DNA from 2 places in the Sporofaciens sp. SGI.106 genome. Region 2 is predicted to be linked to the other one. Evidence: riboswitches for the same ligand, from Rfam matches in the RefSeq annotation. Region 2 holds a riboswitch; the other holds the start of a gene.
What was found. A riboswitch is a leader RNA that binds a small molecule or an ion and turns the genes downstream of it on or off. The one in region 2 is predicted to bind cobalamin.

Region 1 (4,800 bases), on a different contig from region 2:
TGGTAAATGCCCGGTAGACCCGATACTCCGGAAATGCTTCCGCGATATCCTGTTCTATGGCTTTGATTGTCTTATCCAGCGTATCCAGGTGACTGGTCCCGAAGCTGACCGTCAGAATCCCTTTCTTCGTCCCCATCTTCTTCCTCCATCTGCTTCAATAATATGTCCATACTCTTCGGCGGATACTTTCCTTCCTTCAGTATGCCCTTGTGGCAAAGCATCTCATACATCCGAAGAACCATAGGCGGTTCCAGATTCGTCTTATAGAGTGCCTCCCTGTCACTGCACACCTGAAGAGGTGTACCCTGTTTTAGAATCCTCCCCTGATGCATCAGCACGATCTCATCCGCCCACGCATAGGCATAATCCATATCGTGAGTTGCCAGAAGTACCGTAATTCCTTCTTCCGTCATCCGCTCCATGATCCGGTTCACCATCCGGGTATGGCGCGGATCCAGGGAAGCCCCCGGCTCATCCATAATGATCACCTCCGGCTTCATCACCAGAATGTCCGCAATCGACACCTGCTTTTTCTGACCTCCGCTTAAAGCATGGGTCGGTCTTTCCCTAAAAGGCGTGATCTCCAGATGTTCCATCACATCCTCCACCGCCCCCTTCGCCTCTTCTTCACTCATGCCAATGTTACAGGCACCAAACGAAATCTCCTGATAAACACTGGCGGAGAACAGCTGATTGTCCGGGTCCTGAAATACAATTCCCACACTCCGTCTCAGCTCCAGCAGGCCTTTTCTGGAATAATCCACCGGCTCTCCATGGAAATACACCCCGCCTTCGTCCGGTCTGTGAATCCCGTTACAACAGAGAAAAAGGGTGGATTTCCCGGAACCATTGGCACCCATCACTGCAATCTTTTTTCCTTTTTTTATCTGTAAATTTATATTTTGGAGAGACGCCTCCGTCTCTCCCTCGTAAGTGAAGCTTACATTTCGAAGCTCCAGCAAAATCTCACTCATAGACATTTCTCCACAATTACGATCCCGATCAGAAGGCATTCATAACCCGCCACCAGACCGATCTGCCACCTCTTTGCAGGATACTGCTCCCGAAGCACCCGTACCTTCCCGTCGTAGCAGCGTGACTCCATAGCATCATACAGAAATCTTGATTTCTTCACTGCACGTACAAAAACTGCCGCTGCCATCTGCCCAAAAGAGCGAAGCGATGTCTGAAAATCCCGGTTTCCCAATCTGGAATACTGTGAAACAGTAATATTGGATGCCACCTCCGTCAGCACAAAAATAAACCGGTAAATCAGCATCATCAGTTCTGTAATAAGAGCCGGCACGTGCAGCCATTCCATGACTCCAAGAATATCCGTCATAGTCGTATTCAGGGTCAAAAAATACAGACTGGACACGGCAGCAAGGGCGGTAAGAATTAATTTCGCCCCAAACACAAGGGAAGCACGGCTTCCGGTCAGATATAAGTTTCCAATCAGAAAAGCATAACCGTCCATCGGCTCCCCGGAAATATTTACAATAATAGTAAGGGTGCTTAACAAAAGGAAAGCAAAAGGCACTCTCATAAGCTTTCTGTACTTCGCAAATGATATGCCTCCGATTTTTACCGTCAGGACTGCGTTTGTTACCAGCACTGTCAGTGCTGCAGGCACTGATCGGCTGATCACACAGCACAGAAGGCTTGTCATGGCAAATATAAATTTCAAATTGGCATTCACATAGCGAAGCCCCGACTGATAGCAAAGCTTATCAATGATCATTTTATTCTTCCTTTTCCATATCCTTTTGCCATTTCCTGCGTTCCACAAATCTTCCCATGAAAAACGCAATGATGCCTACTCCGATTCCAGTCTGGATACAGAATACCAGACTTTCCACTTCACCCGGTATCTCTCCGCCGAGAGCCGTCTCCAGAACCGGGGTAAACCACGGTGTATATTCTCCTGCAATTTCCTCTACCATCTGGCTTCCCGCATCATCGGAGCCTCCGAATTCTGCTCCTTTTTTTGCAAAGAGCGGGACAACTGCGATCAAAACAGCTATCACAAGAAGTATCAGTGTCAACTTCATATTTTTACTCATTTTCTTACTCATCCTACTGTGCCTCCTTCCAGAAACCAATTGCGCGAAGCTCCGGCTTCGCATAGGACTCCAGCGCCATCACAACGATCACGGTCAGAATTCCCTCGATCAGAGCAAGCGGAATCTGCGTCGGTGCAAATACTCCCAGGAATTTCAGTGCAGACGCAGGTACACCGCCCGCCTCTGAAGGATAGGCCATCGCAAGCTGAACACTGGTCACACAATAGGTAAACAGGTCTCCCAGACATGCCGCCAGGAAGACTGTCACTTTTCGATTCACTTTCATCTTCCGGCAAAGCTTATAGATTCCCCAGGACAGAATCGGTCCTGCAATCGCCATGGAGAACGTATTGGCTCCAAGCGTAGTAAGACCTCCGTGTGCCAGAAGCACGGCCTGAAAAATCAGCACGATGATTCCAAGGATGCTCACTGCGCAGGGTCCGAACAGGATGGCTCCAAGTCCCGTACCTGTCATGTGGGAACAGCTTCCCGTTACAGACGGAATCTTCAGTGAAGATATCACAAACACAAAAGCCCCTGCCATAGCAATCAGCGTCATGGATCTTCGATTTTCATTCAGTTTTTTCCTCAGGGAAATCATACCGGCTGCCAGAAACGGTACACAGACTACTCCCCATGCCACACAGTAAGATACCGGAAGGTAACCTTCCATAATGTGCATCGCATGGGAAACCGGTGCTGCGGCAAATAATACGGAAAATGCAATTGCCGCTCTCATGAGTTGTTTTTCTTTTTTTGTCATTGTTTTCTCTCCTTTTCTTATGACAAGCTCTCAGAATATTCCAGGCTGTCCATAGAATCGGAGGAATCCAAAGTAACGACCTGGTTATATTCCCGTAACCTTCCAAACCCATCCAAAAGTGAATATTCTGACTTAGGCATCAAACATGCCGCTTCCGCCTTCCCACAGACTCCTCTGCAGTGACTTATTTCTTGACATAGAAACATATTTATTTCCACATCAGAAATACAGGAAGCGCACTACTCCAATACAGCAACGGGTATTGCGCAGGATTCTCACCTGACTTCCTCGCCGGTCACGGAACGCCATACGGCGTTCCTGCCGGACTTCTTTTGAATTTCTTTCGGATTTGAAACCGAATTTATTCTATCACATTTATGAAAAGTATTCAACGAATGGTATATATTTTCTGAAACTGTCTGCAGATTTCTTCCACAGTCATACCTTCCTCCTTCGGTCTTCCGATCACCACCAGCGTGGCACCGCTTTGTTTCGCTGCCCATACTTTTTCCCCGAATCCGCCGGTCTTCCCGGATTCTTTCGTCACAAACCATTCTGCCCTGGTCTGCTTCAGGAGGGCAAGATTCATTTCCTCTGAAAATGGACCCTGCATGGCAATCAGATGGCTTCCCTCAAACCCGAGACTGATCGCTTTCTCCACAGATTCCCGAACCGAAAGTACTCTGGCATAACACCTCTCCCTGTAATTCTTAATTTGTGTATACAATCCCAGTTCCTTGCTCCCGGTAGCAATCAGAATATTACCTTCAGTTCCTTCCAGATACTGTACTGCCTCTTCCACAGACTCTACATGGAGAACTTTCACATCTTTCAGCTCTTCATTCTCCACATCTTTTTCCTGCCTCAGACAGCGCAGATATGGAACATTCACACATTCACAGGCTTCTCTGATATTCCTGGTCACCTCTACCGCATAAGGATGAGTTGCATCAATCACCATGAAAATCTGATGTTCTCTCATAAATGTCTCCATCTGCACCCGGTTCATCCTTCCACAGATCACCTGAACATTGGGATATTCTCCCACACAGGTTTTTCCATACTCTGTCGCCACACTGACATAAGCCTGCCCGGAACATGTTCCCAGGAATTCTGCCAGTCTTCTGCCTTCCGTGGTTCCCGCAAAAACCAGGACTCCTCCGGTTTTCATACCGTTCTCCGGATTCCGTTGTTCTTCATTTTCATGTTTTATACATCCTACTGCGACCGTCATTTCGTCCAGACACACCTTCTCCTGAAGAATCATTCCCTGCTTACCACTCATATACCGTTTTACCGCACGTTCACAGACATTGTCCACTCCCGTCACCTGGGCAACGAATTCCGACCGGCTGCTGACTTCCTCTACTTCCAGAAGTTCTTCTTTTGTATAGGTAAGAAACGGAACCCGAAGTTCCCTGCAAAGCGCTACAAGTCCAAGCTCATCTTTTTTCAGATCAATACTTACAACCGCCCGGATCTGTTCCCTTCTCAATCTGTTTTTCGATAGAATTTCATCCAGTCCCGCTTCCAGCTTCTCTTTTTTACAGTTTTTCCTGCATCCGATTCCAACGATCACATTCTTAGGAAGCAGTGTCAGACACTGACTGTCCTCCTCATCACTGCTGTCCGGAACATGCTGTGCGATCTCTATTTGATATGGATTCTCTCCCTCCAGCAACGCAGCGGAAATTTTCTTTGCCAGTACCCGGTCTGTAATCACCAGATCATTTTTCTTTGCAAATACGTCTATTGCAAATTTCCCCTGTACATCTGTAGCCGTTGTCACCACCGGAACTGCTCCGACACAGGCGGATACATCCCGCGCAATCTCAACGGCACCCCCAACATGGCCTGATAAGAGAGGAATAACATATCCGGCCTTCTCATCCATAACCAGAACCGGGGAATCTGTGAACTTATCCTTCACCCAGGGGGCAGTCATCCTGACTGCAATTCCCGCAGCACCGATGA
Region 2 (4,800 bases):
ATGGTGTGTTATTTATTATAGTAGAAAATAGAAATAAAGGTGTAAGACCTAAGGTTACCAGAATTTCTGAACTCACAGTCCAGATGCTGATCTGGATCGGTGTATTCCAGATGCTTGCACTGATTCCCGGAACATCCCGCTCGGGAGCAACGATCGTAGGAGCGCTGCTGATTGGCGTGTCCCGTGAAACGGCTGCTGAATTCACATTCTTCCTTGCAATCCCGGTTATGTTTGGCGCAAGTTTCCTGAAACTGCTAAAATTTGGTTTCCATTTTACCGGTGCTGAATTCGGGCTTTTGATGTTGGGATGCATTGTCTCTTTCCTGGTATCCGTTGTGGCAATCAAGTTCCTGATGGGTTATATTAAGAAGAATGATTTCAAAGTGTTTGGTTATTATCGGATTATACTGGGAGCGTTAATTCTGATAATTTCACTTGTAAAAATAATTATTGCATAAAAATAAGTGGCTTTTCTGCATAAAATTAGGCGGGAAAGCCACTTGCTTTTTGACGGAAACGTGTTAGAATATGTACTAGGCTTGAATTATTATGCAAAAAAATGAATCAAAAATAGTGGAGGAAAGAATCATGAAAATGAAAAAGTTAGTAAGTCTGGTATTAGTAGCAGCATGTACATTATCTTTAGCAGCATGCGGTTCCAAATCAGAAGAGGCATCTTCATCTGATGAAGGAAAGAAAGAAACACTGGTTATGGCAACAAATGCTGAGTTCCCGCCATATGAATATTATGAGGGAGAAGAAATTGTAGGTATCGATGCAGAGATTGCAGCAGCAATTGCTGAAGAGCTTGGCATGGAACTGAAGATTGAGGATATGGCATTCGATTCAATCATCGGGGCTGTAACAAGCGGTAAAGCAGATATTGGTGCGGCTGGTATGACGGTTACACCGGAACGTGAAGAGAGTGTTGCATTTACAGATACTTATGCACATGCAACACAGGTTATCATTGTAAAAGAGGACAGCGAAATTGCAGGTCCTGATGACCTTACAGGAAAGACAGTCGGTGTTCAGCTTGGAACAACAGGTGACATCTATGCAGAGGATATCGAGGATGTAACTGTAGAGCGTTACAATAAAGGATTTGAGGCTGTTCAGGCTCTGACACAGGGTAAGATTGATGCAGTTGTTATCGATGGTCAGCCTGCAAAAGAGTTTGTAGCAGATGCTGAGGGACTTAAGATTCTGGATGAAGCATTTACAGAAGAAGATTATGCAATTGCAGTTGCAAAAGACAACACAGAGCTGGTAGAGAAAATTAATGATGCACTTGCAAAATTAAAAGAGTCCGGAAAACTGGATGAGATTGTTGCAAAATACATTTCAGCAGATGACGCTGAGTAATTGGAAAGATAAGGATAGAGGGTATGTTACAGTCATTTCAGGACAGGTTTGATCTTAACTTCATACAGGATAACCGCTGGAAATACATATGGGATGGCCTTGGAGTTACGCTCAGAGTTACGTTTTTTGCGGTCATTATCGGTATTGTAATTGGTTTTCTGGTAGCAATTGTCCGGTCAACTTATGATAAAACAGGAAAGCTCAGAATCTTGAACTGGGTTTGCAAGGTTTATCTGACCGTTATCCGGGGAACACCGGTCGTTGTACAGTTGTTGATTATTTATTTTGTTATTTTCGGAAGCGTAAACATCAGTAAAGTTCTGGTAGCGGTTATGGCATTTGGTTTTAACTCCGGTGCATACGTGGCAGAGATATTCCGTTCCGGAATCATGTCTATTGATAATGGACAGTTTGAGGCGGGACGAAGCCTTGGTTTTAATTATGTGCAGACTATGGTTTACATCATTATGCCGCAGGCATTCAAGAATGTACTTCCGGCGCTGGGTAATGAGTTTATCGTACTTCTTAAGGAAACATCTGTATCCGGTTATATTGCGCTTCAGGATCTGACAAAGGGCGGCGACATTATCAGAAGCCGTACTTACGATGCGTTTATGCCTTTGATCGCCGTTGCAATTATTTATCTTGTAATGGTAATGATATTTACCAAGCTGGTAAATATTCTGGAAAGGAGGCTGAGAAACAGTGACCACTAATGGAGATACATTAATTAAGGTTGAAGAGGTTCACAAGATTTTCGGAGATCTGCATGCACTGAATAATGTGTCAGAAGAGATTCGGAAAGGTGAGGTTGTAGTAATCGTAGGACCGTCAGGTTCAGGTAAATCTACATTCTTACGTTCGCTGAACCTGCTTGAGACTCCGTCCAGAGGACATATTTATTTTGAAGGAACGGATATTACTGATAAATCAGTGGATATCAACAAACACCGCCAGAAGATGGGAATGGTGTTCCAGCATTTCAATCTGTTCCCGCATAAGACTATTTTGCAGAACATTACTCTTGCACCGATTAAGCTTTTGAAAAAAAGCAAAGAGGAGGCAGAAGCACAGGGAATGGAGCTTCTGAAGAGAGTAGGACTGGAGGAAAAAGCAAACGCTTATCCGTCCCAGTTATCCGGTGGACAGAAGCAGAGAATCGCAATTGTCCGCTCTCTTGCAATGGATCCGGATGTGATGCTTTTTGACGAGCCAACGTCCGCTCTTGATCCTGAGATGGTTGGTGAAGTTCTGGAGCTGATGAAACAGCTTGCGAGAGACGGAATGACCATGGTCGTGGTAACACATGAGATGGGATTTGCTAAGGAAGTAGCGACAAGAGTGATCTTTATGGATGAAGGTCAGATCAAGGAGCAGGGGACTCCGGAAGAGTTCTTTGAGCATCCGAAGGATCCGAGACTTCAGGAATTCTTATCCAAGATCTTATAAAATAATAATGAAAATAACAGCCCTGTCGATTGATAGAGATATTGATCGGCAGGGCTTTTTTATGCTGGGATTAATTATAGATAACGCCTATAAATATATTAAAATTATTGATTAGTGTCTGGATTTATCCCTATGTTATTATAAGAGCAGGAAGGTATATAGTGTCGGTGTAAACCGCTGAAAAGGGAATCCGGTGTAAGTCAGGAACAGCCCGCTCTACTGTGAGATGGACAATGATTCAAATGAGCCACTCGTATGGGGAAGGCAGAATCGGAGGGTGAAGTTAAGTCAGGAGACCTGCTATATATGACAAGGTATTTCGGTGGGGAAAATACAGTATGGACTGTATTTTCTGCACCCTTTTTTATACGATAAAAATGCTCTGCGAGAATACAGGACCAGTGTAAAAGAAAATGACGGAGGAAAATGAAATGGAGAAGAAAGAGGAATTATTGAAAAAGCTGTCAGACTGCGTATTTGATATGGAAGACGAGGAAGTCGTGGATGTGGTAAAAGAGTACATTGCCTGTGGATTCGACCCTCAGGAAGGTATGCTTTCAGGTCTTGTTGATGGTATGAAAAGAGCAAGTGCCATGTATGAAGAGGGTGAGTACTTTGTACCGGAGCTGATTGTCTGTTCAGATGCGATGTATGCCGGTATTGAAGAGTTTCAGAAATATCTTCCGGAATCTGCACATACCAGTATCGGTAAGGTTGTGATCGGTGTTGTAGAAGGTGATACTCATGATATCGGAAAGAATCTGGTTCGGATTATGTTGGAAACGGGAGGATTTGATGTACATGACCTGGGACGTGATGTGCCGACAGATGCATTTGTAGATTATGTGAGAAATAACGATGTAGATATTGTGTGTATGTCTTCTCTGATGACGACGACGATGCCGGGAATGAGTGCGGTAATTGAGAAGCTGAAAGAAGAAGGACTTCGGGATAAGGTGAAATTTATGGTAGGCGGAGCACCGGTTTCTCCGGCATTTGCGCAGAAAATCGGTGCAGATGGATATACCAGAAATGCCATTGAAGCGGTGGCTTTCGCAAAAGAATTAGTGGGTGCATAAATCTGAGGAGGTGTTGAATTATGATGGGGAAACGTGAAGCGGTAAAAGCAATTTTAGAAGGAAGAAGTGCAGACAGAATTCCTGTGATTATGAATGCATTTTCATTACCGGTTATGCAGCATGGATATTCTATGCTGGAGGTTCTGACCACTCCTGAAAAGATGGCAGAGTGTATGATAGAGACGCGAAGAAGATTAGGATATGATGGACTTGTCGCCGGAACCTACAGTATCTGTGGTGCTATTGCGGGACATCTGGAGAATATGGATGGGAATATTTCCATGGATGGAAAAGATACCATACATTCATTGGAGGAACTGGAAAAATTAAAACCATATGATCCGAGTCAGGATTTTATGATGCAGAGTCTTTTAAAAACCATTGAGATCATGCGCAAAGAGGAACCGGATGAACCAATCTATGTCATTACCATGCATCCGACTTCAGAAGCATTTTCACTGATCGGTGCAACACCATCCTTTAAGACTATGATTAAAAATCCGGAATTTTTCAGAAAAGTGGCAGAGTATGTAGAGGATGCATGTCTGGAAGCATGTAAGATGATTGCAGCAGCGGATATTGACTTTTTGTGGTTCCCGACACCGAATTTCGGAGGATATTGTATTTCCAGAAAGACCTATGAGAAGTGTATTTATGAGAGTAATGTCAGCTTTATGAACAGGCTGAAAGAAACCGGGACTAAGGTTGTTCTTCACACCTGCGGACTTTATGATGACAGACTGGATCTGGTATTGGACGAGCATGGAGATGCATGGCATATAGCGGATACTACTACGAAAAAGATTAAAGACGAATATGGGGATAAGGTGTCTTTGATGGGGTGTATTCCAAGTGTTGCGGTCATGATGGAGGCACCGGAAGATGAGTTGTACCGGTTCGCATATCA

Region 1: linked by a shared signal. The riboswitch ahead of ACQRCC_RS04445 (energy-coupling factor ABC transporter permease) and the one ahead of ACQRCC_RS07140 (corrinoid protein) in region 2 are both predicted to bind cobalamin.

What each region holds. Positions count from the first base shown of each region.
Region 1 is NZ_JBNPMZ010000004.1:38,036-42,835, forward strand. It holds gene ACQRCC_RS04425 (sirohydrochlorin cobaltochelatase) at 1-136, opposite strand, end outside; gene ACQRCC_RS04430 (energy-coupling factor ABC transporter ATP-binding protein) at 72-974, opposite strand; gene cbiQ (cobalt ECF transporter T component CbiQ) at 971-1,741, opposite strand; gene ACQRCC_RS04440 (energy-coupling factor ABC transporter substrate-binding protein) at 1,743-2,063, opposite strand; gene ACQRCC_RS04445 (energy-coupling factor ABC transporter permease) at 2,077-2,826, opposite strand; cobalamin riboswitch at 2,927-3,164, opposite strand; gene cobK (precorrin-6A reductase) at 3,215-4,800, opposite strand, start outside.
Region 2 is NZ_JBNPMZ010000007.1:51,098-55,897, reverse strand. It holds gene ACQRCC_RS07160 (undecaprenyl-diphosphate phosphatase) at 1-458, shown strand, start outside; gene ACQRCC_RS07155 (transporter substrate-binding domain-containing protein) at 589-1,365, shown strand; gene ACQRCC_RS07150 (amino acid ABC transporter permease) at 1,389-2,081, shown strand; gene ACQRCC_RS07145 (amino acid ABC transporter ATP-binding protein) at 2,071-2,814, shown strand; cobalamin riboswitch at 2,957-3,133, shown strand; gene ACQRCC_RS07140 (corrinoid protein) at 3,246-3,893, shown strand; gene ACQRCC_RS07135 (uroporphyrinogen decarboxylase family protein) at 3,914-4,800, shown strand, end outside.